4 regions of the Paenibacillus sp. ALE3 genome follow, and region 1 is predicted to be linked to each of the others. Evidence: riboswitches for the same ligand, from Rfam matches in the RefSeq annotation. Region 1 holds a riboswitch; each other region holds the start of a gene.
What was found. Region 1 has a riboswitch for thiamine pyrophosphate ahead of ACXHJ2_RS09570 (thiamine phosphate synthase). Riboswitches for the same ligand answer to the same signal wherever they lie in the genome.
Positions count from the first base shown of each region.

Region 2: linked by a shared signal. The riboswitch ahead of tenA (thiaminase II) and the one ahead of ACXHJ2_RS09570 (thiamine phosphate synthase) in region 1 are both predicted to bind thiamine pyrophosphate.
Region 3: linked by a shared signal. The riboswitch ahead of thiC (phosphomethylpyrimidine synthase ThiC) and the one ahead of ACXHJ2_RS09570 (thiamine phosphate synthase) in region 1 are both predicted to bind thiamine pyrophosphate.
Region 4: linked by a shared signal. The riboswitch ahead of ACXHJ2_RS21540 (ABC transporter substrate-binding protein) and the one ahead of ACXHJ2_RS09570 (thiamine phosphate synthase) in region 1 are both predicted to bind thiamine pyrophosphate.

Region 1 covers NZ_CM134214.1:2,115,750-2,123,804, forward strand. The annotation lists gene ACXHJ2_RS09550 (hypothetical protein) at 1-353, shown strand, start outside; gene ACXHJ2_RS09555 (hypothetical protein) at 340-1,329, shown strand; gene ACXHJ2_RS09560 (cupin domain-containing protein) at 1,684-2,223, shown strand; gene ACXHJ2_RS09565 (ABC-F family ATP-binding cassette domain-containing protein) at 2,661-4,214, shown strand; TPP riboswitch at 4,300-4,408, shown strand; gene ACXHJ2_RS09570 (thiamine phosphate synthase) at 4,735-5,328, shown strand; gene thiO (glycine oxidase ThiO) at 5,386-6,534, shown strand; gene thiS (sulfur carrier protein ThiS) at 6,531-6,734, shown strand; gene ACXHJ2_RS09585 (thiazole synthase) at 6,737-7,504, shown strand; gene ACXHJ2_RS09590 (ThiF family adenylyltransferase) at 7,501-8,055, shown strand, end outside.
Region 2 covers NZ_CM134214.1:832,850-840,904, reverse strand. The annotation lists gene ACXHJ2_RS03880 (NAD-dependent malic enzyme) at 348-2,069, shown strand; TPP riboswitch at 2,140-2,242, shown strand; gene tenA (thiaminase II) at 2,377-3,066, shown strand; gene thiM (hydroxyethylthiazole kinase) at 3,092-3,937, shown strand; gene thiD (bifunctional hydroxymethylpyrimidine kinase/phosphomethylpyrimidine kinase) at 3,934-4,764, shown strand; gene thiE (thiamine phosphate synthase) at 4,761-5,450, shown strand; gene ACXHJ2_RS03855 (winged helix-turn-helix transcriptional regulator) at 5,723-6,064, opposite strand; gene ACXHJ2_RS03850 (arginase family protein) at 6,169-7,080, shown strand; gene ACXHJ2_RS03845 (LacI family DNA-binding transcriptional regulator) at 7,267-8,055, opposite strand, start outside.
Region 3 covers NZ_CM134214.1:4,390,437-4,398,491, forward strand. The annotation lists gene ACXHJ2_RS19490 (hypothetical protein) at 380-532, shown strand; gene thiC (phosphomethylpyrimidine synthase ThiC) at 741-2,555, opposite strand; TPP riboswitch at 2,739-2,850, opposite strand; gene ACXHJ2_RS19500 (IclR family transcriptional regulator) at 2,967-3,710, opposite strand; gene ACXHJ2_RS19505 (alpha/beta hydrolase) at 4,009-5,046, shown strand; gene ACXHJ2_RS19510 (Fe-Mn family superoxide dismutase) at 5,297-6,676, shown strand; gene ACXHJ2_RS19515 (lipoate--protein ligase family protein) at 6,688-7,533, opposite strand; gene folE (GTP cyclohydrolase I FolE) at 7,725-8,055, opposite strand, start outside.
Region 4 covers NZ_CM134214.1:4,801,628-4,809,682, forward strand. The annotation lists gene ACXHJ2_RS21530 (bifunctional 2',3'-cyclic-nucleotide 2'-phosphodiesterase/3'-nucleotidase) at 66-2,168, opposite strand; gene ACXHJ2_RS21535 (pyridoxamine 5'-phosphate oxidase family protein) at 2,386-2,820, opposite strand; TPP riboswitch at 3,090-3,199, shown strand; gene ACXHJ2_RS21540 (ABC transporter substrate-binding protein) at 3,396-4,439, shown strand; gene ACXHJ2_RS21545 (hypothetical protein) at 4,475-4,612, opposite strand; gene ACXHJ2_RS21550 (MTH1187 family thiamine-binding protein) at 4,955-5,248, shown strand; gene ACXHJ2_RS21555 (ABC transporter permease) at 5,245-6,021, shown strand; gene ACXHJ2_RS21560 (ABC transporter ATP-binding protein) at 6,067-7,020, shown strand; gene ACXHJ2_RS21565 (TatD family hydrolase) at 7,013-7,858, shown strand; gene nfsA (oxygen-insensitive NADPH nitroreductase) at 8,038-8,055, opposite strand, start outside.

The DNA.
Region 1 (8,055 bases):
AGCTGACAGGCAATACGTACGAAGTTGATTTGGAGCATATGCACAAAAAATATGTACCGAACTATGCAGATGCGGCGAAGCCAGACAGTTTTCTTGGTAATTATGAAGCTGTATACGATGGCTACTATAACCCGCAAATCTTACCTGTACTGTTTCCTGATAATTCGCAGCCCAAGTCGGAACAGACACGTCGGTATACCTTGATGGCCGGAGATTATTTTACAGTACGATTACATAATACGAATCGAACTCCTGCGGATTTATACAAATCCTGGATTTTGGGTGGAATAGATAACGATAAGCCGGCAGTTTCAGCTTCTTACGGGGGCATGGTTTTGAATGAAGATTACTGATTTTGCAGTTATATTTGTCCTACTCTTTTTGCCCTTTGGTGTGGTTAGTGATTTACGAGTGCAGAATCAGCGTGAAGTACAGCAGCTAGAAATGAAATATACGTCTGCTCTCCGTACCGCAGTTCAGGATGCAGGTGTTGTGCTCTCACAGAATGAACGTCAGGAACGCGAGGCCGGATATGGATCAGATAAGTTTTTTCGTGTAGATAAAGAAGAAGCACTGACCACGTTCCTGCATACTTTCTTCCTTAATATGGGCATTGATGGGGATATAGCAGCACAACGTGCGTTATTGGATTACATACCAGTCATTGTGATTCTGGACTATGATGGTTATTATACGTTCGCTTCAGCAACCTATAAAGATGCGTATGGACAAGCGGTCATAGGCCACAAGTGGAGCGAAAAAAAGCCTTATGCCTATGTTGATGCAGCAGGCAATAGTGTGGGATTCACCCTGGACAATTATCTGCACGCATATGATGCGCGAAATCAGAGATGGGTGGAGGGTTTTCAAAAGGAGCTTGAGGGTCAGACCCCCATTTCGTTACTGAACAATTCATTAACCTTTGAGCAAATGCGCCGTTCTACCATCGTTCGCACCGTTCAGGAAGATCTGGCTCGAATGATTAACGTCCATAACGAAAAAGCAGCACGGAATGGCATTTCCTATACGTTCACTCTTCCACTCATTCCACAAGAGGAATGGTATAACACGATAGATGATGTGGGTATGATTGCGTTTATCCAAGGCATTCCAGTTGGAGACAGGTATTACAATAACTACGGGTTTGGTGGTGGAAGAGTCGTCCGAAAGCGATCTATTATTGGAGGCATAGAACCGGGTACTGGCATGAAATATTTTTATAGAGATTCATATCCAGCCCCTTTTCAAGCGATTGAGCGTTTTATGGATGAAAAATCTGCGGCAGCTGCTGGGTATTTCGAATACAAATATCATAACAGCTTAAAATAATCACTCTCCGGGGTGGGTTTCGTATTATTAGGTCAACTAAAAGGTTGGCCTGCAGTGACAGCCTAGTCTTTCGATTTTATGGTCACTGCTATTTTAAAGAGTGAGTCAAATAAATGGAATTTGATACTCGACTTATCGGGGGAATTCCAACGAAGCTGACACCACTCGCAAAGTGTATGCCGTTATATGTAAATTTAAGTGCTAATATCTGTTGAAGTAAAAGACGAAACCGCTTGTGAATATTTTTGTCTTGGCATCATTTAGGCTCTTGCCTAATGTTGAAGGTTTTTTAGTCCTTTATATAGGCAACCGCATATGATAAGTAAACACTGAATCAAAAAAAGGAGAATGAGTATGTACCCAAAATCATGCCATCACTTCCCATGGCATATTCCTATGTATAACAGCTGTAATTACAGCTATCGGAGTTATAATCCTCAATACTACAATTGGTACAACAACGACAGTAATCTCAATGAAAAGATAATATTAAGAGATTATGGACAAAGTCCATTTGTAGTGAATATTGACCAGGCTGCAAATCAAAACAAAAGTTACCGTACTGCTATATGGACAGGGAAACATTTTCAAGTGACTCTGATGAGTATTAATGTTGGCGATGATATCGGTTTAGAAGCTCATCCAACAACTGATCAATTCATACGTATTGAAGAAGGTCAGGCACTTGTTCAAATGGGGGATAGGAAAGACAAATTAGATTATCAAGTGATGGCCTATGATGACTATGCAATTATGATACCTGCTGGAAAATGGCACAATGTAATTAATACAGGAAATACGCCCCTTAAGATATACGTTATCTATGCACCGCCTGAGCATCCATTTGGTACAGTTCATGAAACAAAAGAAATTGTCATGTCTGCTGAAAGATAGCCAATTATAAATTAATTTTATTTCATCCCGGTCCAGAATCCAGACCGGGATGATTACATTTTCTTCATTTTATTATTCCTCCGATACTCATGAGGACTGTCTACATAGAGTTCCTTTTTATTAATTGTTATTAGAACTTATCAATTATTTAGGCATTCATTGCTAGGGAATTGTAAGCTTCTGTATACTAGAAGCTTAGATTACCAAAGCAGCAAAAAACTCCTTACGTACCTACCGAAGAGGAGCTTAAGTGCTACTACGATTAACTGTTTTTCTTTTTTTAGGCCAATCCATCTGAAAACCTAAAAATATGCTGTTTTCAATATTCCGATAAGGGTGCCGGATGTGCTACAATAAAGCTTTGAAAGAAACGATAGCTATATGAAATAAGAACACTCGGCAATGCCGATGAGACAATAAGGAGCCAAAAACAGCTTATGAGTTTATTGACTGTAGAAAATGTATCCCACAACTTTGGGGACCGTGCATTATTTAAAAATGTTTCCTTTCGATTACTTGCGGGGGAACGTGTAGGATTGGTAGGAGCTAATGGTGTTGGTAAATCGACACTCATGAACATTCTGACTGGAAAATTGCTTAAAGATGAAGGCAAAGTGGAATGGACTCCACGTGTACGTCATGGCTATCTGGATCAGCACACCAAGCTGACGCCGGGCAAAACAGTACGTGATGTATTAAAAGACGCTTTTCTTCCTTTGTTGGAACTAGAAAAGGAAATGATGCAAATTACAGACAAAATGGGAGAGGCTTCTCCCGAAGAGTTGGAAGTCTTGCTGGAACAGATGGGAGAAATTCAAGAGCAATTGGATATGGGGGATTTTTACCTCATTGATGTGAAGGTTGAAGAAATGGCGAATGGATTAGGTCTCTCTGCCATCGGACTGGATCGGGATGTAGCAGCCCTTAGTGGTGGGCAACGGACAAAGGTGCTTCTTGCTAAGTTGCTGTTGGAAAAGCCAAATGTATTGCTGCTGGATGAGCCTACCAACTATTTGGATGTGGAGCATATTGAATGGCTTACGCGATATTTGAAGGATTATCCCTATGCTTTTATCCTCATCTCACATGATACTGAATTTATGAACCAAGTCGTTAATGTAATCTACCATCTTGAATTTGCTAAGATGACCCGCTATTCAGCTAACTATGAAAAGTTTCTTGAAATGGCGGATCTGAACAAAGCACAGCATATTGATGCATATGAGAAGCAGCAGGAATATATTAAGAAACAGGAAGATTTTATTCAGCGCAATAAAGCGCGCGCATCTACATCAGGCCGTGCAAAAAGCCGTGAAAAGCAGCTTGATCGGATCGAACGTATTGATAAGCCTGAAGAAGCTGCAAAGCCAACCTTTCAGTTCAAAGAAGCCCGTGCGAGCGGGAAAACGGTTTTTGAGGGTATTGATTTTGAAATTGGCTACACTCATGCTCTTTTGCCTAAAATGTCCATGACGATCGAACGTGGCGAAAAGATCGCAATTGTTGGCTGCAATGGTGTTGGTAAGTCTACGTTGCTCAAAACCATTCTTGGGAAAATACCTCCAATCAGCGGAAAAACCTATCAAGGGGATTTCTTGCAGCCTGCTTATTTTGAACAGGAAGTAAAGGCGGAGAAAATTACACCGATTGACGATGTATGGAATGAATTTCCGCATTTGAATCAGCATGAAGTACGAGCGCATTTGGCGCGCTGTGGTTTAAAGAATGAGCATATCACCCGGCCTTTGTCTGCGCTTAGTGGTGGAGAACAGGCTAAAGTCCGCCTTTGTAAACTGTTAATGCGTGAGAGCAACTGGGTACTGTTTGATGAGCCTACCAACCACTTGGATGTCAAAGCAAAGGATGAACTCAAACGCGCTTTGAAGGAATACAAAGGGACCGTATTGCTTGTATCCCACGAACCGGACTTTTACGAGGATTGGGTAACCAAAACGTGGAATGTAGAAGAGTGGTCTAGTAAAGTTAACTGAAATCCAGTTCTGACAGATTTAACACAAGGTGGGGTTTGCAGAATTAGGAAAATATGCTAAGCTATCTTTAGCTGATACAATAAAATAGTCACACTAGGGGAGCCGCCCATGCGGCTGAGACGGAATAAATGGATTTCGGACCCTTTGTACCTGATCTGGGTTATGCCAGCGTAGGGAAGTGAGTTCCGTACAAACAAGGTAGCAGCTCTTTACTTTTGTTTGCGCGGGGAACGATATACGTCTACGGATATAATGTCCGTTTGATTTCGAACGTTCGTCAAACCACTTCCTTTGGAAGTGGTTTTTTGCATTTCAATCATCTTCATTTGTTCGAGCTTCCGTAGACGATTTTACATACGATCTCCTTTCATTATTGCTGGCACATGTGGCTGCTCCGTATGATATTACCTAATATGGGGCTGTAACTATATAGGTTCAGCTTATCCGATTATTTTATAACACTAGTTCAATTTTTTAGTCCAAGAGAGGTGAAAATGAGATCGAATTACACGTAATTACGATGGAAAGTGTCTCCTGCGTGAATGTACCCCAAGTGGCTGCTGCTATTTGTCCTTGTATTCATTATGTACACGCACGTTTGAAACAGAAGGGTGCCTCTGCTTTGCTTTCTTTGACTCGTAGCATGATCGAGCAGGGAGTTCCTTTGCAGCAAATTGTAGTAAATGACCGTGTGGACATAGCTATGCTTACCTTTGTAGGAGCTGTCCAGCTACCAGCTAATGGGTTATCTGTGGTGGATGCAAAAAGTCTAATTCCGAAGGGTACACGATGTGGAGTGTCTGTACATTCCTTGGAGGAGGCGCAGACTGCTGAGCAGGCGGGAGCAGACTATGTACTATTTGGCCATGTATATAAGACCCATTGTAAGAGCGGTCTTGTACCGCGGGGTATAGCACAGCTTGAACGCATTTGCAGATTGTCGGACATTCCGGTGATAGCGCTGGGAGGCATACAACCCCATCATGTTCCAGAGCTTTATCATGCTGGAGCAAGCGGAATTGCGGTGATGTCTGGTATATGGGAAGCAAAGTCACCCGTTGCAGCAGCGATGGAATATAGGCGAATGGTAGATCTTGTAGTTCACGACCTGTAGCAAGAAAACGAGACGAAGGGAAAGCAGAATGCTTACTGGAGAGGAGACACGGAACATATGTCAAAGACACATACAGAGAAAAAAGCGATAGGACACGCTGAATGCTTGGTCATAGGCGGAGGTGTGATCGGCAGTTCCATTGCTTATCATGTAGCTAAGGAGGGACGTAGTACGATCATGCTGGAACGATGGATCCCTGGTGAGGGAGCATCAGGAGCAGCGGTGGGAATGCTGGCAGCGGAAAGTGAAGAGTTTGCAGACCTTGAGCTGGCACGATTTGCCCGTACAAGTCGAGATGCATTCCCTGACCTTGTCTGTGATTTGGAACGTTTATCGGGTATTTCAGTGGACTTTCGTACAGGAGGATTTGTGACCCCATTTCGTTCGGAAGCAGAGGGCCAAAAACGCTGGAATGCTGCGAATATGCGAGAGGATGATCGTGCCATTTGGTGGGATGCCAAGGAGTTGGCCCGACGGATTCCGGGCTTGGCAGATCAAGTAATTGGGGCTATCTACCGATCAAAGGAGACACAAGTGTCTCCTGTCCAGCTTTGCCGTGCTTATGCAGGGGCAGCTGCGGTGCTGGGAGCAACAATATGGTCTGGAACTCAAGCTGAGGAACTGGTCATACAGGATGGTCGAGTTTGCGGTGTGCGAACGGATAGTGGATTTTTTTCCTGTGATCAGGTCGTGATTGCCGCAGGCTTGGACAGCTTGAAATTGCTAGAACAAATTGGGTTTGATTATCCACTATACCCGGTCAAGGGCGAAGCGGTAGCAGTCTCCTTGAAGGATCATCCTTTGGATTATACCATTTATGCTGACGATATTTACCTCGTGCCTAAACAGAATAACGAGCTTTGGATTGGTGCCACGAGTCTTCCGCATCAATATGACAAAGAGGTGACCGTAGGAGGCTTAAAGGGGTTGTTAGCACGTGCATCTGCCTGGTTACCGCGTGTACAGGAAGCTTCTTTTGTACGTGCATGGGCAGGCTTGCGTCCGCAGGCAGCTGCGGAGCGACCTTTCATTGGACCTGTTCCTGGAGTAGAGGGCGTCTATGCTGCAGTCGGGCATTATCGCAACGGTGTCCTGCTTAGTGATGCGACTGGGCGAGCGATGTCAGCTATGCTTAAAGGGGCAGGTGCAGCTGGACTTGGAATAAGTAAATTTTCTTCTGAACTTCTCAAGGAGGAAAGCTTATGAAGCTGACCATTAACGGACAGAGTATGACCATTTCCAATCGAATTACTCGTGTGGATCAATTGCTGCATGAACTTGATTTAAAGGTGAAAACCGTAGTAGTAGAGCTGAATCGGCATATATTGACCCGTGAAGATCATCATGAAACGGTACTTAAGGATGGAGATTGCCTAGAAATCGTACATTTTGTAGGAGGCGGTTGATCATGTTAACCATTGGAAAAGCATCTTTTACCTCAAGGCTGTTGCTAGGAACGGGGAAATTTTCGGATCTGGATATCCAATCCCAAGCCGTAGAGGCTGCTGAGACGGAAATATTAACGTTCGCTGTGCGCAGACTGAATTTGGAGGAACGGGATAAGCAGCATTTTCTCGATACACTGGATTTGAGCCGGTATACACTTCTTCCCAACACAGCGGGGGCAACAACAGCAGAGGAGGCAATCCGTATTGCCAAGTTGGCAAAAGCCTCCGGCTTGTGCGATATGATTAAGGTAGAAGTTATTGGGGATAGCAAGACGCTGTTGCCTGATCCTTTTGAAACATTGAAAGCTAGTGAAAAGTTGCTAGAGGAAGGCTTTGTCGTGCTACCCTACATATCGGATGATGTGATACTAGCGAAGAGGTTGCAAGAGCTTGGAGTACATGCCGTAATGCCTGGAGCGTCGCCGATTGGTACAGGACATGGTTTGCTCAATCCGTTTTCGTTAGAGTTGATTATCGAGCAAGCGGAAGTTCCGGTCATTGTCGATGCTGGTATTCGCTCACCTGGTGACGCAGCAATGGCAATGCAGTTGGGAGCAGATGGTGTTCTGCTGAATACAGCTGTCTCAGGAGCGAAGGATCCTTTGAAAATGGCTGAGGCCATGAAGCTGGCTGTACGTGCAGGCAGATATGGATTTGAGGCGGGGATGATTCCTGTAAAACGTTATGCTTCAGCAAGCAGTCCGATAGAAGGCATGGTTCAGGGATGAGAATTACTAAAAAATCTGCTGCTGAACCACCACAAAGTGACCGTTATTCCAGACAGGAAAGGTTTGCACCCTTTGGGCCTGCAGGCCAACGCCGGCTTGCTTCCTCTCACGTACTAATCATAGGTGTTGGAGCGCTGGGCACAGGTATTGCAGAAACGTTAGTTCGTGGAGGCGTAGGTACGGTAAGCCTGGTAGACCGGGATTATGTGGAATGGAGCAATTTGCAGCGCCAGCAGCTTTTTCAGGAAAGTGATGCTGTGCAAAGGTGTCCCAAAGCAGTAGCTGCCCAGCGAAGATTAAAGGATATTAATTCGGAAACAATTGTACATGCACATGTCTTGGATGTTGGGATAGAAGAGCTGGAAGAGTTGATCCAGGGGGTAGATCTCATGATGGATGCAACCGATAATTTCGATACCCGGCTTCTTATGAACGACATGGCACTCAAGCATCGCATTCCTTGGATTTATGGAGGATGTGTGGGTAGCTACGGTGTAACTTACACTATTTTACCGGGTCAGACACCTTGTCTACACTGTCTGATGGGAACT
Region 2 (8,055 bases), 1.3 Mb from region 1:
AAAAATGTTTGCTTAGCAAGATTAAATTAATGTCCAAATACTTCATATTTTCTTAACAAAATAGCTCACATCCCTTGATATATAAACATTTAAGAGAAGAAAAATCTATTTTCATATTTGATAAAAACAGAGTATTTGGACCTGATTCATTAGGACTATAAACATGCGAATTACAAGATGAATCCGAAATTAAAATTGGTTCTATAGGATTAATAAGAAGATATATATAAGGTCTTTTTGTCATAGATAAATAGAAGAATAAAACCAATTTGCAGGTCCATACTATGGACAACATGTCATCTTTCATCATGAATAATTATCAAAATACAGGGAAAGAAGGTCTTTTTATGGAAGCATTCCATGTCAATCGTGATGGGTCATTATCTACTCCCTTACGAGGAAAGGACGTGCTAGCAAACCCTCTTTTGAACAAAGGAGTGGCATTTACAGAAGAAGAACGCAAAGAACTGGGCCTGGAAGGAATTCTTCCTCCCACTATCCTTTCATTGGAGAAACAGAGCGTTCGGGCATATCAGCAATTCTTGGCACAACCCACCATGCTGCGTAAAAATGCCTCACTTAACGACCTTCACAATCGAAATATCGTACTCTACTATCGACTGCTAACCGACCATTTGAGTGAAATGCTGCCCGTAGTCTACACACCGACTGTAGGAACCGCCATTCAAGAATACAGCCATGAGTACAACCGCCCTGGGGGCGTATATTTATCGATAGATAATCCGAACGGTATTGGACAGGCGTTTTATAATACCGGTTTGAGTAGTGAGGATGTTGACCTGATCGTCGTGACGGATTCGGAAAGTATTTTGGGGATTGGTGACTGGGGTGTCGGGGGAATTAACATTGCTATTGGCAAACTCGCTGTATATACAGCTGCGGCAGGCATTCACCCCGGGCGGGTGCTGCCCATTGTACTGGATGTCGGCACGAATAACGAGAAGCTGCTGAATGATCCCCTGTATATCGGAAACCGGCACAAACGAGTTCGCGGGGAAGCCTATAATCAATTTATTGATACCTTTATCAGCAAAACGTTAACACAATTCCCGAAGGCGCTTTTGCATTGGGAGGATGTGGGCAGCGTGAACGCACGCCACATTATAGGGAAGTACGGTCAAAACATTCTCACCTTCAATGATGACATCCAAGGCACAGGAGCAGTGACATTAGCTGCGATTGTTTCGGCGGTAGGTGTCACCAAAACTCCGCTACGTGAACAAAAAATACTTGTCTTTGGTCCAGGGGCAGCAGGAATCGGTAACGCCGACCAAATACGGGGTGCAATGATCGAGGACGGGCTTCCTGAAGAAGATTCATTCAAGGCATTTTGGGCCTATGATTATCGTGGACTATTAACAGACGATATGGAAGATGTACTGGATTATCAGAAACCATATGTGCGTAAAAAGGAAGAAATCAGCTCATGGGCCCGATCGGAAGATGATAAAATACCGTTGCTGGAGGTCATTCGTCAGGTAAAACCCACAATCTTGATTGGAACTTCCGGTGTAGCGGGTGCCTTTTCTGAGGAGATTATCAAGGAAATGGCAAAGCATGTGGAACGGCCGATCATTATGCCCATGTCTAATCCTACCAACCTTGCTGAAGCGGTACCTGAAGATTTGATACGGTGGACTGATGGCAAAGCATTGATTGCTACTGGAAGTCCCTTCGACCCCGTCACCTATAACGGTACGAAGTTTGAAATTGGACAGGCGAATAATGCCTTTGTCTTCCCGGGGCTAGGTCTGGGCGCAATTGTGGTCAAGGCCAAAAGAATTACCCCTTCTATGTTTACCGCAGCAGCTGATGCCGTTGCCAACGCCGTAGATTCGAATGAACTTGGCGGTGCACTGCTGCCCCATATCCGAAAATTACGTGATGTTTCGTTCGCGGTTGCGGTTGCGGTAGCGAAGGCTGCAATTCAGGATCAGGTAGCTCAGGCACACATTTCAGATATTGAACAAGCCATTCGGGATGCGATGTGGAAACCGGAATATGTAAGGGTCAAAGCCGTGGAAAGTGTAATCCAGCACCCTCATTAATCCTTGACCGGAATCAAAGCAGTTTGACATAACCTAGGAACGAATGTACAGTATTAGTCAAAAGAATAGGAAAGTCCACTAGGGGAGCCACTATGGCTGAGACAAGAATGAATCTTGGACCCTTTGAACCTGATCTAGTTCGTACTAGCGTAGGAAAGTGGAGCCTTCGTATATAAGGTTTCAAGCGTTTTTTGCGCATTGAACCTATGTTGAAGCCGCTCCAGTTTTCGGGGCGGCTTTTTGGCGTTGTTCCGAGAATTGTATCTTACGGGACTTCTTGTTCTCCATTTTTATTGGAGGTGGGGAAATGAGTTTTTCGCAAGAACTTCGTCGGCAGGCGGATGGCATTTTTCAAGCCATTTATGAGCATCCCTTTGTGAGAGGTATTGCTGAAGGAAATTTAACAAGGGAGCAGCTGATTCACTATGTAAAACAAGACTTTGAATATTTGAACGCCTACATGCGGATTTACGGCATCGCGATCTCCAAAAGCACAAGCCGGGAGGATATGGCTGTATTTAACGAACAGATCTCTTTTATTCTCAACAGCGAGGTTCATCCACATCAAAACTTTTGTGCTATCGCAGGTGTCACCTATGAAGAGATGCAGGGATATCCACTCGCTCCGTCCGCTCATCATTATATCCGCCATATGCTAACAGTCGCACATGAAGGTAGTCTTGGAGAAATCATGGCCGTGCTGCTGCCATGTCCATGGACATATCTTGAGATTGGACGCAGGCTAATGGATGAGGTAAGACCGGACGAGTCTCATCCATTCTATGAATGGATTTGTTTCTATGGAAACCAGATTGAAGATGTAACATCCAAATATCGCGAGCGTGTGGATGCTTGGGCGAATGTCGCCACGGCTGCCGAGCAAGAGCGGATGATTGAGCATTTTATGCTAAGCTGCCAGCTGGAATATATGTTCTGGGATATGGCTTATAAGCAGGAACAATGGCCCGTCCAGATGCGCGCTACGGTCTTGGAATAATCAGTAGAGATGAGAGAGGATAAACATGATGAGTATATGGGAACAAAGTTATTCGGATCTCCTGACAAAGGTACAAAATAGCAACCCCCTCGTTCATAATATAACCAATGTGGTGGTCACCAACTTTACAGCCAACGGCCTGTATGCGCTGGGCGCTTCCCCGGTGATGGCTTATGCACCCGAGGAAGTAGCAGATATGGCAAAAATAGCGGGCGCCGTCGTGTTAAATATCGGTACGCTGAACCGCGAGCTGGTAGATGCCATGATCATTGCTGGACAATCAGCGAATGCTCATGGTGTTCCAGTTCTGCTGGATCCGGTTGGTGCGGGAGCGACGAGCTTTAGAACCGAGTCAGCACTGCGGATCCTAAAAGAAGTAAAAATCTCACTAGTGCGAGGCAATGCAGCCGAAGTCGCCCATCTAATCGGAGAAGTCCGAGAGATTAAAGGGGTAGATGCAGGCAACAGTGCTGACAGCAGTAATGTCGATCTGGCAGTTCGGGCTGCACAAACGCTCCATACTATGGTTGTCATCACTGGAAAAGAGGACGTCATCACCGATGGGGTCGAAGTACGATTGATTAGTGGCGGAGACGCGATGCTTACGAAGGTAACCGGAACAGGCTGCCTGCTGACCTCTGTGTTGGGCGCTTTTGCAGCAGTTGAACCCAACCTGCTGCTCGCAGGTACAGCAGGTTTGGCATTTTACGGTGCAGCAGCTTCCCGAGCCGCAGCGCATACTGCAAAACTGGGGCCAGGCAGCTTCCAGATTGCCTTCCTCGACGAGCTTGCCAAACTACATACTGGTTCGCTGGAGGGGCATGTCACGATCCGTGAAGCTGGAACAACTACAGCAGGTGGTGCGCGATGAGTGACGTGCATGTACCGAGAGCGCTGACGATTGCCGGTTCAGACAGCGGCGGCGGAGCTGGAATTCAAGCCGATCTCAAAACCTTTCAGGAGCTTGGCGTATACGGCATGTCGGCTATTACAGCCATTACGGTACAAAATACCTTGGGAGTTCACGGTGTATATCCGTTGCCACAGGAAGCAACAGCGCAGCAAATCGAAGCTGTAGGATCAGATCTTGGAGTCGATGCCCTGAAGACTGGCATGCTGTTTGACGCGGGCATCATCCGCCTTGTGGCCGAGCAGATTCGAAAGTTCGGCTGGGAAAAGGTTGTCGTCGATCCTGTAATGATTGCCAAAGGGGGCGCAAAGCTGTTGCAACCGGAAGCGGTGCAGGCTTTGAACGACGACCTGCTCCCCTTGGCCCTGGTCGTCACACCAAATATCCCGGAAGCGGAAGCCTTAACCGGGATAAGCATTCGTACGATGAAGGATCGCCGCGAAGCTGCGAAACATATTAGCAGCCTAGGACCCAAGTTCGTTGTGATCAAAGGTGGCCATGATGAGGAGAGCGAAAACAGCGGTCAAGTTGTTGACCTGATCTTTGACGGAACAGCCTTCACCGAGCTGGGCGGCAAGCGGGTGCGAACTGTCCACACACACGGAACAGGATGTACGTTCTCAGCAGCGATTACCGCTGAATTAGGGAAAGGTGTGTCTGTACCGGAAGCTATAGGGAATGGAAGAGCCTTCATTCAGGCGGCGATTGAGGATACGTTGTATCTGGGCCAGGGACACGGTCCAACCAATCATTGGGCCTACCGCCGTCGTCAGGAGATACTCCAATGAGCGGTCGAATATTACCTGAGATCATGCGGCGGCATTTACAGATGTATCTGGTTGTTGGAAGCGTGAACTGCCTCGCGGAACCAAGTCGGGTCGTGCAGGAGGCTCTTGCTGGCGGCACCACCATGATCCAGTTCCGGGAAAAGGGCCGTAGCGCGTTAACAGGGGTTCCTATGTTTGAACTTGCGCGTCAGCTACAAGATCTGTGCCACCACGCTGGTATCCCCTTTATCGTCAATGACGATGTGGAGCTGGCTCTTGAGCTCAACGCCGACGGTGTTCACATCGGTCAGGACGATGAATCGGCTGATTCTGTGCGCGCGCGGATCGGAAACCGAATCCTTGGCGTCTCCGCCCATACGATTGAAGAAGCACGCCGAGCCATCCTGCATGGTGCGGACTATCTCGGTGTCGGCCCCATCTATCCCACCATCTCAAAGGATGATGCTCATGCGGTGCAGGGTCCAGCCATTTTATATGAAATGCGCAAAGCAGGAATTGATCTGCCCATCGTTGGGATCGGAGGTATTACGATAGACCGTGTGGAGGAAGTGGTAGTTGCGGGTGCCGATGGTGTAGCGGTGATTTCGGCCGTGACGCAGGCAGAACAGATTCGAGTTGCTGCAGAGGGATTAAAGAAAAAGGTAGTGCTAAGCATCAAACATCCGGGGATGTCCCAAAAGCTATAAAATGCTATGTACCTTCCTTCACCATTGTCACTTCTATAATTCACGCAAGAGCCTCATTTTCACTAATAAAGTAGAGATGAGGCTCTGTGTTGTACGCTATAAATAAAATAATCGCCATAGTCAAAATATCACATCCCCCAAATGATACTGATTTTTAAGCGTTCCTATCCCCAGTGCACTTGAGCTCGTTGAATACCTGATTAACTATAAATATATGTCAATCGTCTTTTCTAATATTCCTATAACATTCGAAAGCAATTAGAAAACGAAACTTAATTATATTGATTTTTGGTTCCCCATTCACATAACCCTTCCAAAACAGGCAATAGTGTTTCCGCTTTTTCTGTGAGACTGTACTCAACTTTAGGTGGAACTTGGGGATACTCTTTCCGATTCACCAGACCATCCGCTTCCAATTCTTTTAGCTGTGAACTCAATGTTTTGTATGTAATAGCTCCGATTTGTCTTTTCAGATCATTAAAGCGAACCACTTGGTTTTCGGCCAGAAGATAAATAATAACCATTTTCCATTTACCACCAATAACTGACACTGTATAACCAAAAGGTGTATCTTCAATATTTTTAACTTTACCTTTAAATTCAGCCATACTCATATTCACACTATCCTTTCGGGTAGTACCTATCAAATTAGTGCGTACTACGTTTTTATTTGCGTTCAGTTTATACTAACCGTAATTTGAAGTAAAGGAGAGAAAATATGACTAGAACAATACGCCTCTTAATGCCGCAATGGCAAGGAGGAAACAATCCTAACTACTCTTTTGGAGCTGAACTGCTGGCTTGGCTAGCCCCAGACAATGATCAACCCCTTATTCATGTTCCGGTTCAAGCTTATGATGGAACTCCGCTTGACAACGAGAACGGTATGAATGGGAGAAAACAGCTACTTGAACAATTAGAGGCTGCTCAACATATCATTGACGCTCATAAGCCAGATCGCATTGTAATGTTTGGTGGTGACTGCTTAGTCGAACAAGCCCCGTTTGCCTATTTGAACGAACGATACGGTGGAGAATTAGGGCTAATTTGGATCGATGCTCACAGTGATTTAGTTAGATATGTGGGCTATGATAACGGACATACATTACCACTTGGGAATCTGTTGGGAGAAGGAGATGAGGAGTTTGCAAAACATGTGAAAGTTCCTCTTAAGCCTGAAAATGTCTTTATCGCTGGATTAGCGGCTCCTACAGAAGAAGAGACAAAAGCATTTTCAGAAACATTTCAAAAACTAGGTGTTACTACTATAGAAACAGATGCTGAAGTAATTCAAAGATTAGGGATTCGAACTGCTGGAACCAAAGAGTTAACGATCAGTACCGAATCAATAAAAGAGTGGATTACAGAAAGCGGCATCAAACACCTGGCGATTCACCTTGATTTAGATGTACTTGATCCAAAATCATTTCGTTCTTTATTATTCGCCAACCCTGAAGCTCCCTATAATCTTTCTCCTGCGGGAACCATGCAAATACCTCAACTACTTCATCTGATTAAAGAACTAGCTGAAGAAACCGATGTAGTTGGGTTAGGTATAACCGAGCATATGCCGTGGGATGCTATTAATTTAAAGAATCTGCTTGGAGAAATACCTATTTTAAATAATTAATTCTACTTACGATCTGTGCATTTATTCTGACGTTAATTTCGTAATGGAATTATGAGAGACCGATGAATTAGAGTACGTGCAAAGAAGGACTCCTCTGGAATTTATTCTATTATGGAGTCCCTTTTTTTATTTACTAATCCCTGAATAGCACACCGATAACCACAGCGAAAAAGAATAACCAGGATATTAGGTGGTCGCTCGCTCTACTAATTTGAATTCCAAAGGATGTAATTCTTCATGAACCCCCTCAAGGGCATTTCGAATCATGATGAATGCATTTTCCGCTTGTTTGTCAATCGGGTAATGAATGGTGGTTAAATCAAGAAAATGCGAAATTTCGATGTTATCAAAGCCCACCACTGCAACATCACTTGGTACAGAAACACCGAGCCTACGTGCTTCAGTCAAAAGCCCTGCAGCCAAATAATCGGTAGAACAAGCGAAGGCATCAGGCTTGTTGGGCTGTTCGCTCCACCAGTGAGCAATTTGTTCACCCGCTTCCATTGAATTTAAATCATAAAAATGCGGGAAGGCATCAGCGTTCAAATCATATTTTTTGCAAAAATCATGATAAGCCCGTATGCGCTCCTTCGTATTCAGTCCCCTCATATTCCCGTATACATTCACAATGCTGCGGTAGCCTCTGGCATACAGATGCTCCAGCGCAAGCATGTACCCCTGATACTGATCCATAAATACAGACGGGATTGCATCAATGTTTACACGCTGCCACGTCACAATTGGACCATATTTGGTATAGTGTTCAATCACGCTCCATTCATTGACGCGAATCATACAGACCAAGGCGTCCAGTTGCTTTCTCCGCAGCATTTCCAGTGCTTCAAGCTCCCGCTCCTTCTCTCCATTCGTAATAAATAGTGCCATATTAAAACCATGCTCCTGAGCATAGGTTGTAAATCCACGCACAAATGAACCCAATGAATCATTAAAAGAAATTGAAATAATTCCTATGAG
Region 3 (8,055 bases), 2.3 Mb from region 1:
TTTGACACTTTAATTCGCCACCAGACTGCCTTAGTCCAACCTTAGAATTCCGCAAAATTCCGCTAATACAAGGTTATTCGACAAAAAAACACAATCCCGACTACTAAACTGAGAAAACGGGCCTCTAGCCCTTGTTTAGGCCCTAGGCACATTTTCCCCTAAAATGACCATCCTCCTAATACACATTTTGGACACATACGACCATCTTCCTGTTTTATGTCAAAAGCGTTTTACTTTGGATAAATGCGGGTATAATGATTGAAACATTACCAAGCAACCTACACGGCATTACGACATCAAGTACATATACATAGTCCTATACAGACGTCCTAAGCAACTCAATCTGAATTTGACAAAATGGAATTGGAGGAATGACCACATGAATACAATGAACTTAACTGTCCACACCCTGATGCCTTTTCACCACCAATACCAACGTGCCAACGCGGTGAGTATGCAGAAGAAAGAAGACAGCTCGGAGAAGAAGCTCAGCTTTCAGGACATTTTGAATGAAAAAATGGGTAAAAAATAAAGCTCCGTTAATCCGGTAGCATGATCCCGCTTTACATAAGCTGAAAAGCCGTAGTTTTCTACATCGACTGTAGAGAACCACGGCTTTTTGTTACTCACGCGTTTCTAAACCTAAACTCATACGTTTATGGAAATAAACCTCTGACGAGCTTAACTGTACTTTTCGTTGAGGCTTCCCAGTTGATTGACTTTTGTATCGCTACCGATTTTTACTGCCCAGCTTCCCGATACTGCTCTGCCTTCTCTCGCATCCCGGCGGCAACGGCTTCCTCAGTATTCAGTCCCTTATCGGCCGCATAGGCACGAATGTCCTGCGTGATACGCATACTGCAAAACTTGGGACCGCACATCGAGCAAAAGTGGGCTTCCTTGGCCCCCTCTGCTGGTAGCGTTTCATCATGGTAGGACAATGCCCGCTCAGGGTCAAGCGAGAGATTGAACTGATCGCGCCAGCGGAATTCAAAACGCGCCTTGGACAAAGCATCGTCCCGCTGCTGTGCCCGCGGATGACCCTTCGCCAGATCGGCAGCATGTGCGGCAATTTTGTAGGTAATAACTCCTTCGCGGACATCATCCTTGTTCGGCAGACCCAAGTGCTCCTTCGGCGTAACGTAGCACAGCATGGACGTCCCGAACCAACCGATCATGGCTGCCCCGATAGCTGAGGTAATATGATCATATCCTGGTGCGATATCCGTCGTCAGCGGCCCTAAAGTATAAAAGGGGGCTTCCTTACAAATCTCCATTTGTAAATCCACATTCTCCTTGATTTTGTGCATAGGGACATGTCCTGGCCCTTCAATCATGACCTGGACATCACGCTTCCATGCAATTTGCGTGAGCTCGCCCAACGTCTCTAGCTCTGCAAATTGTGCTTCATCATTCGCATCATAGATACTCCCTGGACGCAGACCATCCCCGAGAGAAAAGGCCACATCGTAGGCTTTCATAATTTCACAGATTTCTTCAAAATGCGTATACAAAAAATTCTCCTGATGGTGTGCAAGGCACCAGGCTGCCATGATCGACCCGCCCCGGGATACAATTCCCGTCATTCTGTTCGCCGTCATCGGGATATATCGCAGCAATACACCCGCATGGATCGTAAAATAGTCCACTCCCTGCTCCGCCTGCTCAATCAGCGTGTCTCGATACAGCTCCCACGTCAGCTTCTCAGCTTCGCCGTTCACCTTTTCCAGTGCCTGATATAGCGGCACCGTTCCAATCGGTACGGGAGAATTCCTGATGATCCATTCGCGCGTTGTATGAATATTCCGGCCTGTAGACAGGTCCATGACGGTGTCTGAGCCCCAGCGCACAGCCCAGGTCATCTTCTCCACTTCTTCCTCGATGGAGGACGTAACTGCGGAATTCCCAATGTTCGCATTGATCTTTACGTGAAAATGGCGTCCAATGACCATGGGCTCGCTTTCCGGGTGATTGATATTTGAAGGTAAAATAGCTCGTCCAGCCGCCAGCTCCTGTCGTACAAACTCGGGCTCTACGCCTTCGCGGATCGCCGCAAATTCCATTTCAGGCGTAATGATCCCTTGCCGCGCATAGTGCATTTGCGTCACAGTACGCCCTTGCGAAGCCCGTAGCGGACGGTTGGTCACGCCGGGAAATTCCACTGTCTCCCGTTTGGAACCAGGCTTCAGCCCGTTATCCTCCGACTTGACGGCGCGGCCCTCATAAGCCTCCACATCTCCCCGTTCCAGTGCCCAAGCTCGCCGTAATGGTGGCAAGCCCTGACGAATATCCACCTGATAGGCTTCATCTGTCATCGGACCGCTGGTATCGTACACACGCAGTGGCTCATGATACTCTATCCCCTGCGGCGTATGTGTGGGGTGCAGCGCGATTTCACGCTCTGGCACGGCAATGTCCGGCCGAGAACCTTGAATATACACCTTGCGGCTCCCCGGGAAAGAATTAACCCTACTGGCTTGCTCAACACTTGCCTTCTCTACTGCTGTTGATTTCATTCCTGTTTCTTTTGTTCCTTCTGTTTCTGTCGGTTTCATGATCCATTCCTCCCGTATCGTTGAAATGACACACCGATCCGGAACCATTCCCAGGGTGGCGCTGATCTATGCAAAAAAGCCGGTTCCCTAGGGAACCGGCTAATCAAACGAGGCAGCTATCCAGACAGCACGCACATGGAATAAAACCCTATGCGTCACCGCAGACAGCAGCTGCGTATACATTTCAATGGCCGATTACTTCCCTACGCTGGTATGATCCAGATCAGGTGCAAAGGGTCCGGAATCTTGCCCGATTCCATCTCAGCCCGCATTACAGGCTCCCCCAGTAACTGTGATACTTTCTATTCACATGAATTGGCGGCTATAACAGACATCCGCCATCTCTATCAGACTACTTTAAATTTATAGCTTTGGCAACCCTTGTATGATTTCCTTTTGTATTGATTACTGTTACGGGAGCATAAGCCCCATTTCCTTAGCTGCTTCGATCAAAACCGGAGCAAAATCATGCAGCGTCTCGGGTGCAAGTCGACTGACCGGGCCGGATACAGATAAAGCCGCCGCGACCTGTCCCTTTCGGTTCACAATAGGCGCGGCCACAGCCGCAGCCCCTGGCTCACGTTCTTCATAGCTAGTCGCATACCCCTTCTCACGAATGTCCTGCAGCTGGGCTTTATATACCTCAGGATCTACCGAGGGAGGCCATTCTTCACTGCTTAGCAGTACCTCCAGCTCCTGTGGCGGCATAAAGGCCGCCAGCACCTTGCTGGAGGCTCCCACAGCCAGCGGCATACGCGCACCCACAGGCGCAACCCTGCGGATCGCCTGATTGCTCTGCACGGCTTGTATGCGAATACGCATGCTTCCATCCCGCAGGTACAAGCTGACCGTTTCCCCTAAGCGATCACGCAGTCCTTCCATTGCAGGCTGTAACAACACCGCCGGCTCATCGCTTTGGGACAGATGCGTGGACAGCTCCCATATGCGAAAACCAAGCCGATATTTTTCCGTTTCGGCATTCCGAACGACAAATCCCCGATCCTCTAGCGTAGTCAAAAGACGATGAACGGTGCTTTTATGTAGACCAATTTGGGAGGCAATCTCCGTTAGACCAAGATCAGATTCTGCGGTAAAACACAGCAGTATATCAAGTGCACGCTCTACAGCGCGGACGGTTAATTTACGGTCTTCCATCGTGAACCGCTCCTCTTGTATCCATATTCGTTTCACACTATGAAACATGGTTACATAAATTATATAGAATAGTCGCAGCTACTGTAAACCGATGTTTTTGTGACAACCATATTACAGAACAAGAACAAACATCGACAATTCTTTGCATCATTTTTACTTTTCCGGTTCAGACGTTGACTTTGGATAATACCCATCATACGATAATAGGTATCTATACGGACATACCCTACTATTTTCAAGTGGAATTATACCTAAATTTTATGATTCGAAGATCAATTCTATATAAGGAGGCTCTTACATGATTTCCACATCCCAGCGCAACGCTCAGCTACAGACCGCTGTTCAGGAGCCGTCCACCCCACTCTTTAATCCCCGTATGCTGCGGTTCAAGCACGTTGTGATTGCTCTGCTGCTGTCGGTCGTATTTTTTCTGTTGTTTTGTTTTATTGCCTTGCATGCTTACATCGCCTGGGTGCTTACGAATCCCACCGTCGCACCATTATACTCTAATCCGATGCAGGCCAAAGGTATGCCTTATGAGGAAGTCAGCTTCCCAGCCAAGGATGGTAGCCGTATGGTACAAGGCTGGTATATCCCGGCAGATCAATCGCGGAAAACCATAATTTTCAGTCATGGCTATGGAGCCAACCGCGAAGAAAGCTGGATTCCCATGTATGATCTGGCGCATTATGCCCATAGCTTGAACTTTAATGTGGTCATGTTCGATTACGGATTTGCGTCACAAAACAGCAAGGCCGTCGCAACCGGAGGCAAGGCAGAATCCCAACAGCTCCTTGGAGCCATCCAGCTGGCAAAACAACGCGGCTCGTCGGAAATTATTGTATGGGGCTTCTCTATGGGAGCAGGAACCGCTCTTCAGGCGGGTTTGCAAACCAAAGATGTGGACGCGATGATTTTGGACAGCACCTTCCTACTGGAACCGGATACGCTATACCATAACATTCACAATCAAATTAATTTGCCGAGACATCCATCTTTGGAAATACTGGAGTTGCTGTTTCCAGTTTTGAACGGCACCAGTTTGCATCAGATTCCATATCAGGAAGTAAAAAAGGAGGACTATCCGTTTCCAATCATGTTTGTGCATGGTACACAGGATGAAAAGGCTCCTTACCCCATTGCGGAAAAGCTCGCTGCCAATCAGACCAACCCACTTTCCAGTGTATGGATTGTAAAAAACGGGATACATGAGCTTATTTTCAGAGAGCATCCTCGTGAATATTTACGACGGGTATCGACATTTTTAAGCAGTGTACAGGAGCTGGAGGACAAGAAAACCACGGCTGCTGCCCATAAACAAACGACTACGAAGTAAAGAATTATTTTCGAATAAGCATTCATCGCCTTGAAGAAGCCTACCTATGGACACTTAACCCGTGCCGTAGACAGGCTTCTTTTTTTATTTTCCACGATTAATTATTGTTCTGTGCAACAGATATAACCTGATGAAGGAAGTTCATAGACATATTCCCGATGGGACGGCGAATATACTGGGTACATATGCATCCAGGACAGATCTGCTAGATCTGCTGGATAGCCATAGTGGGATACGGGAGGTAAAAACGATGCTGAGTACTTATGGGTCTTTCCTGCCCTTACGTGTGCTGGAGGAAATCCGTCATTGGAAGCAGCAGGAAAGTTGGCATGTGGAAGTGATTAAATCCGCTACTGAAGGGCTAGAACCTGCTTATGTGCGGCTGCTGGATGATTGGCGAACCGTATTTGAACAAACGGAACGCACCGCCATAGAGTTGCTTGAAGAGCAACGGAGCGCGCTTGATCCGGTAGAACAGGCATGGCAACATCAGGAGAAAAAAGCGTCGTCTGCCCCCCAAGCTCATACACACCAGCTGGATAAACCATCAGCACATTCAAGGGGATCAGACGCATCAGCAACTGGAGAGAAACCGTTGTCCGAATCAGGCTTGAATTCACAGCCTGCCTCTCAAGAATTAAATCGTCGACTGGACGATTTGCTGCAAACTGCGAACCGTCAATCACAAGAATATGTACGGCAGCTAGGTTTGCTGACCGAGCACAGTCATGCATTGCGTCAACAGCCAAAATCCGCCGGAGTTGTAATACACGCAGCACATGAAAGCCAATATTTCCTGATTTCGACAACTCCCTTTCAAGAGCCCGGCTCCATCGCACGAGCCGCTGGGTTGTATCATGTAGCGGCAGAGGGTGAGGATTACCCGGAGCAAGCGTTTCGAGAGAGACATGCCAGCATGAGAGGAGAAGGTTCTGGGGCTACTAAAGGCGTCCAGTCCGGTCAGACGCAACCTTCAGCAGCGGAAAAATCCTTAGTCGGTCGCCCGGTCCCTATTGGGGGACATCGGCTCCCTCCGCTTCCTTACCCTTATAATGCGCTTGAACCGTACATTGATGAAAAAACGATGCGTATTCACCATAACAAGCATCATTTGAGCTATGTGAATGATCTGAATAAAGCGGAAAAGAAACTGGAAGAAGCCCGAAAAACAGGTGATTTTGACCTCGTAAAGCATTGGGAACGTGAACTGGCATTTAACGGGGCAGGTCATTATCTGCATACTCTTTTTTGGACGATCATGAGCCCTCAAGGCGGTGGAAACCCAAGCGGACCGCTGGCTGAACAGATTAAAAAGGATTTTGGCAGCTACGATGCCTTCAAAAAGCAATTTAGTTCGGCAGCCGAAAAGGTCGAGGGCGGCGGCTGGGCTATCCTGGTATGGAGCCCGCGCTCCGGGCGGCTTGAAATTTTGCAGGCCGAAAAGCACCAGAACCTGACTCAATGGGAGTCTATTCCGCTGCTGGCGATCGATGTGTGGGAACATGCATATTACTTAAAGCATCAGGCTGAACGCAATAAATACATCGAAGATTGGTGGCATGTCGTCAACTGGCCTGAAGTGGAAGCGCGCTACGCTCAAGCCTCCAAGCTGAGATGGCAACCATTCTAAGCTAGAATAAACTACACCTGCAAATCGTACCGCTCTCTGAGCGCTTCTATTTGTCCAGTCAATTCTTCCGGTTGCACCAGCGAGCCATCGGCAGGCAAAATGGCCGCCCGACTCTCGACTACACGGCGTAGCGATGCTGTGTACGCCTCGACAGACGGCACTCCGGCCAGCTCTGCCAGGCTGCCCATCGTTGCCGGATTAACCCGGGGATAATCCGGCTGCTGCACGCCTGCCGGTGTATCCCCGGCTGCCTCCCTATAAAACTGCTGCACCGCCTGTGCGCGCTCTGCTCCGTGGCCCTCAATCATCACAAAGGCCGTGATGATATACGCCTTGGCTTGACGCCGTTGCGCAATGCCGCAAAACTTGCGTCCTCGGACGCTCACATCGTAATCCCCGGGACAGAAGGACCCGATGATTTCTCCAGTCTGCGCCTCGGCAGACCACGGGGCCAGCGCATCGGCAATCAGCCCTGCCATGAGCCGAAAATCCTCATGCAGGCTGATGGCCCGCTGCGGATTCGGCAGGATCAAGGACAGGTTCAGTACCCCCCTGTCCAGCATGACGGCTGCTCCGCCTGAAGGGCGCACGCATACCGACGTTCCTGAGCTGCGCACCCGCTCCATCGCCTGTGGGGCGTTGGGAAGCCTGCGGTCCCGGTGACCAATCACAAGCGCCCCCGGATGCCGCCATAAATGCAAAATGGGCGCAGCTCCTTTCCCTACTTGCCGACAAGCTAGCTCCTCCCAAGCCAGCGGAAACAATACGTCTTCCTGCGTAGTCGTCAGTGGCGCTTCCAACCATTGCAACGCAGGCAATGCTGTTGTTATTTCTGTTGAGCTATGTATATGATCCATACGTTATCCCCTATCTTAAAAATAACTGTTATCCATAGGCTAATCGTAACTTTCAAGCAGCTATGCTGCCATTTTTTTATTTCATTCTTCACAGCAACGATCTATTTTCTCTATTTCTGATGTTAACAAAAAAAGGCGGCTACGCCTATGCGTAGACCACCCTTTTTTTCATCCTATCACGCCGTGTTCAATCATTCCTTAATCAGGGACAAGAACTCTGCGCGTTGTGCTGCATTATCACGGAACGTGCCGCGCACTGCAGACGTTACCGTTTTGCTGCCAGGCTTTTTGACGCCTCTGGCACACATGCATAAGTGCTCGCCTTCCACGACCACCATAACTCCGTGAGCGGAGACCGCTTCATTTAGAATATCAGCGATCTGCGATGTAATACGCTCCTGTACTTGTAATCGGCGAGTCACCGCCTCCACCAAGCGGGCAAGCTTGCTTAGTCCTACAATTTTACCGCTGGGTACATAGCCGATATGCACTTTTCCGAAGAAAGGAGCCATATGGTGTTCA
Region 4 (8,055 bases), 2.7 Mb from region 1:
CAAGTCTCTTGTTTAAAGAGACTTACTGCTTCATTCTGATATGGAGTGGAAACTAAAATTCCAAGTTACTTGGACGCCTTTGGTTTCGTTGTTTTAGCTGGTTTTGCAGCTGCAGGTTTAGTCGTTTTAACAGCTGGCTTCGCGGTTGCTTTCGCAGGTGCCGCAGCTTCCTTCACAGACGTCGTTGCTGCACTAGGCTTAGCGCCAGCTTTCAAGCTGTATTTGGCAAACCCGTCTGCCGCGCTGCTCAAGTATGAAATTTGTTGATTTCCGGCCAGCACATCTTTGGCATCAGGAGAGGACTCAAAGGTAACCTTGGCCTGACCAAAAGGAGCAATAGACCAGTTGCCGTCCGCTGACGGGTTAATCGTTCCGTTCGTACGGATATAATCAACAACGACTTGGCGACTTTCATCTGGTGCTGCCATCACAATACGTTTGCCATCTGGGTTGGCCAGTTTGGAGGAGGAAGCACGATAGTTATTGGTCGCAACGATAAATTTCTGTGCAGGATCAATAGCCTTCCCATTGTATTGCAGATCCTTGATGCGATGGGCTGAAGAATCAATAATAGTTCCCTTGGCATCATATCGTGCAGGCTGAGTTACATCAATCTGGTAATTCACACCGTCAATCACATCAAAATTGTAGGTTGGAAAATCCTTGTTGATCAGCGATTGTTCCTCTGTTTTGCTAGGATCAATGCGGTTGAACTGACCCGCAGACCATTCCAGCCACTCCTGAATTTCAGCACCAGTAACTTCTACGGCATGAACCGTGTTCGGGTACACGTACAGATCGGACACGTTTTTAATCGCTATTGTACCTTCAGGAATGTTGGTATAATACTCGGCACCGTTGCGACCACCGGCTTTGAATGGAGCGCCTGCCGATAATACTGGGAGATTTTCGTATTCTGTTCCTTTAAGATGGTTTTGAACATACCATTTCTGTGCATTTGTCACAATTTGAATGGACGGATCATCCTGCACTAATGCAAAATAGCTGGTAATCGGTGCAGTCGTTGTACCGACAGGTTGACGAACATAATCCAGCGTTCCTTGATGCTCTTCTTTAATCGCGTCTTTCAGTTTAGTGTCAGGAGTAAACTGCAAAGCATGGTTTGTGGTGCTCACAATTGGCCGCACTTGAGACTGAGAATTGATTACATTCCACTCACGGTTTTTCTTTTCCAGGCTCAGATCAATAATGCCCAGATCCTTGCCCCACGAAGAAGCTTCTACAGCTGGTACACCATTAATAGTTCCTTTATCCAAATCTACGCCCTTCATATCTTTAAAATCAGGGCCAGGGAAAGATTTATGAGCATGCCCAAACAGAATCGCGTTAATTCCGTCCACCTGGCTCAAATACTTAACGGCATTCTCCATCATTGGCGTTTGCGGCACATCCTCATAGCCTGTATGTGCAAGCACGACAATAATGTCAGCACCTTCTGTTTTCATTTGTGGAACAAACTTTTTGGCTGTTTCCACGATATCCTTTGTAACGACCTTATCCTTCAAATTAGCTTCATCCCACTGCATAATTTGAGGTGTTACTAGACCGATGACACCCACTCTGAGTGTATGCTCTTCGCCCTTCTCATCCGTTACTGTTTTGTCAAGAATCTGATAAGGGGTAAAATAATTTTTAGTAGCTTGACCCTCATTATCAACATAGACGTTCGCATTTACGTAAGGAAAATCAGCACCCTTGAGCGATTTATCCAAAAAGTCGAGGCCAAAGTTAAATTCGTGGTTGCCCACAGTAGCCGCATCATAGCCCATCAAGTTCATCATCTTGTAAACCGGATGGACACCGCCTTCTTTCTCGAAGACTCTGTTTTTAGCCATATAATCGCCTAAAGGATTGCCCTGCAGCAAATCACCGTTATCGAACAGCATGCTGTTTCTTGTTTCACTACGAGCCTGTTGGATCAAGCCTGCTGTACTAACCAAGCCATATTCGTTGGTTTCTTTGTCCGAATAGTAGTCATAATTCATCAGTGCCCCATGAATATCCGTCGTTTCCATGATCCGCAAATTCACCGTAGCGCTATCGCGAGAGTCGCTAGCTGCCCAAGATGGAGCGGCTGAAAACACCAGTAGGCTACAAGCTACAACTGCTGCTGTAAACCCTTTAAACCAATTTTTACGAAATAACAAAATATACCCCTCCTTATTAAGGTGTATGCCTCATATACATACTTTTGCACATATATGTAAGCTTTGAACCCACCATTCCTATTTTAATCCAACGCCAGACAAAAGAGTAGTCATTTGCTTAAAATATTTATGAAAAAATAATTATTTTTCGCATAAAAAAGCCAGTAAATCTCCTGAAAAGGTTGGAAATTTACTGGCTTGTCCGTTTATATTGTTTCTATTTCGTCCACACCTGGCGCTCTGTTTGTTGACCGACGTACTCAATACGAGTCGGATTGACGTCTAAAATGACATAATCGGGATCATCAGGTCCGGAAAACCACTTTTTCAGAGAATCATTCCACACTTGCTTGCGCAACCCCTCATCAGCTGTAACCTGGACGGTAGCCTCCACTTCCAAGACTTCCTTCGTGCCACCCACTTCATAACCCAGCAGCAGATAAGCATTCGGATTCTCCTTTAGCTCTTCCACTTTATGTGTTTTGCGATCCGTCGCCAGATGAATGTTCATTCCAACGTTAAAAAGGGCCATATAGCGTACTTTCGGTTTTCCGCCCTCTACCGTACCTAACGAGCAAAATTTGTTGTTATCCAAAGCCTTCACAATAGCTTGTTCCAGCTGACTGCGATCCAATGTCTCCGTTTTACCCACAGTACAACAACTCCTTTTTACGAATTAGAATTCTATAGGGCTATGCCACTTGGCACCAGCTCTCCTAAACATACAGTGTAGCTGTTCTGAAAATAACATGACCAGAACAGATCTGAATGATTCATGTTCATTTTCAGATCAAAGCTCACAGTAAAAGTGTACCCTGTCGTTCGGCAAATGAACCGTGAGCGCTTCCTTAAGGCTGGACAGACCCGCCTTCAAGGCATATAATCGTCGTAGTAAACCCGAATAAACGAACCCATTAAACCATACAATGCCAGGGGTGCTGGAATCGGCCGGCTGAGATTGTGTCCCAAGACACTGACCCTTACAACCTGATCTGGGTAATGCCAGCGTAGGAATGCTTAAGCAAGATGTGCCTTTTATTAAAACAGGACATCCCTTACTTTGGTATATACAAGCGCAAGCGTCCCGGAATCCCGGGACGCTTTTTTTGTTGAAGATGAAGTTGTTGGAAAGATTGCATTCCGGCAGATGTTATTTTTGTGAAAATGGGGAACATAAGCTGTCTGATTGGACGGACAACGGGTAATTAAAAAGGAGAGAACACAACGATGAAGCGCATGAAAATGTTAAGCCTGGGTCTAATCAGTCTTTGGCTCATGGCTCTGACTCTGACCGCTTGCGGCGGCAATCCCCCTACATCTCAAAAGGAGGCTCCTGCTGCCGACACTTCAACGTCTACCTCGGCAAAGGGGCTCAAAGATGTTAAAGTCGTGCTCGACTGGACACCCAATACGAATCACACAGGACTCTATGTCGCCAAGGACAAAGGATTTTACGAAAAAGCAGGCTTGAATGTCCAAATTGTTCAACCAGGCTCAGGCGGAGCCGACCAAATGGTTGCTTCGAATGCTGCACCTTTTGGTATCAGCTATCAAGAAGGCGTCACTCAGGCTCGCATCCAAGGCGTACCGCTCGTATCCATCGCTGCGGTGATTCAGCATAACACCTCTGGCTTCGCAGCCCCGGTAGACCGCGGAATTAAAAGCCCGAAAGACTTCGAGGGTAAAAGCTACGGCGGCTGGGGTTCACCTGTAGAAGAAGCGGTCATGAAATCCATCATGGATTCAGACCAAGGTGATGTGAGCAAAGTGAAGATCGTCAATATGGGCAATGCAGACTATTTTACAGCCGTGAAGCGGGATATTGACTTTGCCTGGATTTTCTACGCATGGACCGGGATTGAGGCCAAGCTTCGAGGTGAGCCATTGGATATGCTATATGTAAAAGATTATTCCAAAAACCTCGATTACTATACACCTGTAATTGTGAGCAATGAACAGACGATAAAAAATGATCCTGACCTAGTCAAAGCGTTCATGGACGCTACCGCGCAAGGCTATGAATACACTATCGCCCATCCAGAAGAAGCGGCAGATATCTTAAGTAAAGCTGTGCCGGAGCTGGACAAAAAACTGGTACTCGCTAGTCAAAAATGGCTAAGCCCGCGTTATCAGGACGATGCCCCGCAATGGGGCGTACAAAAAGCGGAGGTATGGAAAAACTACTCGGACTGGATGTATGAACGCAAGCTGCTCAGCAAACCTTTGGAAGTCGATAAGGCCTTCACAAACGACTTCTTGCCCAAGCGTTGATCTTGTAAATAGAGCTTGAAGTAGCCTTTGTTCCACTACGCGGACGGATGATGCTTTCCATCGCCACCGCCCCCGGATTTCCGGATTAAAGCATCAGCAGGGTAGAAATCCGGGGACAAAAGCGACCGCTTCGCTTGTACAGCACCATTCCGTCCGCTTCGTTCTCGCTCCACTTGGTTTATTCTTTAGTCTCATAGTATCTAAGCGCAAAAGCAGGTGCGCTTGTGTGTAAAAATGCCATACAACCCTGCTTTAAAAATAAGGTGCTTATAAGGCGGTTGGCAGCGTAGCGATTCATTTGAATCTTGAGAAGCGAAGCGTTCGCCTGAAAGCTTTCTTTAGGAAAGCTAGCTTCGGAAGCATATGCTCAGGGGGATTCTTACCTTTAAAATTTAATTCAAAGAATCCCGCGGCAACAGCGATCGTAAGATCAAATGAACCGTGAAGCGGTCTCCCCGCCTTAAACCAATTTATTTTCCTAATAACTTAAACTAAAAAGGACAGGTGAAATTCGCATGGCTAACACATTGCTCAGTATTCAAGTCATCCCTAAAACTCCTAATAACGAAGACTCTTATCCATATGTAGACAAGGCGATTGAGGTCATCCAGCGTTCCGGCGTCAAGCATCAGGTGAATCCATTGGATACCACAATGGAGGGCGAATTGGACGAATTGCTGAAAGTCGTCAAAGACATGCATGAGGCTTTGACGGAAGCTGGAAGTCCCAGCGTCATTTCACAGATCAAAATCGCACATAACCCACAGGGCATCAGCATGAACAAGCTGACCGAGAAGTATCGCCCATGAATCCGAAAGGCAAGAACGCATCCTGGTGGAAAAGCGTATGGCCGCCCCTTGTGGCGGTCCTCTTCTTTTTAGCGGCTTGGCAGGGAGCGGTTAACTATTTACATATTGAATCCTGGCTCCTGCCAGCTCCATCCCTAATCGTACAAGAGGGCATGGCGCAATCGGCGTTGCTTGGCACCCATACATGGGCTACGGTTCGCCTGACGCTTGCGGGATTTGCTATAGGGACAGCAACGGGACTGCTGATCGCCATCGTTCTTCATACGATTCCTTTTCTCAAATCTGCTCTATACCCGCTCTTGATCCTTAGCCAAAACATTCCGATTATCGCCCTCGGTCCGTTGCTCATGGTATGGTTCGGTTTTGGCGTGCTGCCCAAGCTTATGGTCATTACATTAGTATGCTTTTTTCCCGTGGCTGTAGCGGCCATGGACGGGCTGACACGGACAGACCGTATGATGATGAATTACATGCGAATGTCAGGTGCAAGCCGCAGGGCTATTTTTCTAAAGCTAGAGCTACCACACTCCCTGCCACAAGTCTTCTCTGGCGTTAAAATCGCTGCTACCTATAGTGTGATGGGCGCGATCATTGCCGAATGGATTGGGGCCAGTGAAGGAATTGGATATTATATGATGCTGCAAAAGTCTGCCTATCGTACGGATCTCATTTTTGCCGCTATCGGTATTATTGTTGCACTCAGCTTGCTGATGTTTGTCGTTATTTTACTACTGGAGAAATGGTTGGTTCGCTGGAAACCTGATCAAGAATAACATCCACATATTGCATTAAAGCATCAATGAAAGGACGTGGCATATATGAGTCTGCATCCGACTGACTTGACATCACCACCCGTCGCTGATGAACAGCAACAAGCCGGAGAACTGCAGGTAATGACGCCTGCCCCTCCTGCCTTGGAATTGGACGGGATCAGCCTCACCTTCCGGGAAAAGCGAAGCTCACTGCCTGTACTGCAGGATGTATCCCTTACCGTTAAGTCGGGCGAATTTGTTTCCCTCATCGGTCCGTCAGGCAGTGGCAAAAGCACACTGTTTCACATTATCGGAGGGCTGCTCAAGCCGCAGCAGGGACGTATCCGTATGCATGGACGGGACATGACTGGTGAACGCGGGCATATCAGCTATATGCCGCAGCAGCCTGCCCTTTTCCCGTGGCGCACCACGCTGGACAACATACTGCTCGGGCAGGAAAATGCACCACGAAAGGATGCAGCAGCGGGCTCCCGATACGGCAGCGAACGTGAACGTCGTAAAGAAGCCTTGCAATGGCTCGAACAGGTTGGACTGGGCAAGTTCGCGAAGGCCTATCCGCATACGCTATCTGGTGGCATGCAGCAACGCGCGGCCTTTCTTCGCGCCCTGCTCAGCCCACAGGAATTAATGTTGCTGGATGAGCCGTTCAGCGCACTCGATGCACTGACACGTGCAGACATGCAGCAATGGTTATTGCGGATGTGGGAGAAGAACCGCCGCTCTGTGCTGTTCATTACCCACAGCATTGAAGAAGCGCTGCTGCTCTCCGACCGCATTTATGTGCTGTCGGCGCGACCTGCTTCAGTGATGCATGTCGTAGATGTTCCTTTTCCCCGCCCGCGTAGGGAAGAAATCACCCTTGATCCACGCTTTATGGAATGGAAACGGACCATGACTGGCTGGATGCGCGAGGAAAAGCACAAACTGGACGGTGACATGGACGCCGCTGAAAGCATCCGCAAAAACACCTCTGACGACAGGGTAAACCATTATGAATGATTGGAACATGCACTCTGCATTGAGATCGAACGCGGCAGCAACTGTTCCCTTAATCGACGCGCACATTCATGTAGACAGCTACCCGCCTGAACAACAGGAGCTATTGCTCGCTTCGCTTGCCGACAACCATGTAGAAGCCATCATAGCTGTGTCCATGCATCTCGCCTCCAGTCAAGCCAACTTGCGCCTGGCTGAGCGTTGGCCCAGGCTAGTACGTCCCGCCTTCGGCTTTCATCCAGAACAGGCTCTGCCATCACATACCGAGCTTGACCTGTTATTTGACTGGATGGACGAACATGTACAGCAGATGGTCGCGGTGGGTGAAGTCGGCTTGCCCTATTACAATCGGCTGGAAGCTTCACGCAGTGGAGAGCCCTTTGAGCTCGCTCCTTACATAGCACTGCTGGAGCGTTTTATCCAGTTTGCAAGCAAACATAGCAAACCCATTGTGTTGCACGCTGTTTATGAAGATGCAGACATTGCCTGCGACCTTTTGGAACGTCATGACGTCACACAAGCGCATTTTCACTGGTTTAAGGGCTCTGCCGCCACGACCAAACGTATGGCCCGGAACGGCTATTATGTCTCCTTCACACCGGATCTCCTGTACGAAGAAGAAATCCGCAGTTTGGCAAGACAGTATCCGTCTGATCAGGTCATGGCAGAGACAGACGGTCCATGGCCGTTCGAGGGTCCTTTTACCGGACAGCAGACGCATCCACGGATGACTACCGAGGTCATTCGCGCATATAGCAAGCTGACCCATCAAGATGAAGCTGCTGTCCGTCAATTATTTTATGATAATACAAGACGCTTCTACTCACTGTCTGATTCGTAAAGGCATATCTGCTATTTACTAAAAAAGATTACAACCACAACTTATAGTTAAAGCAAAGAACCTCCTTATGTACGCGAAACTTCAACATGCGTAATTAAGGAGGTTCTTATAGCTTTAAATAACACATATTTCTCAAATGCTACTTGTAAATTGCAGCATTCTTTATCGTTGCTCCATTTTTATTGCTTCAAGAAACC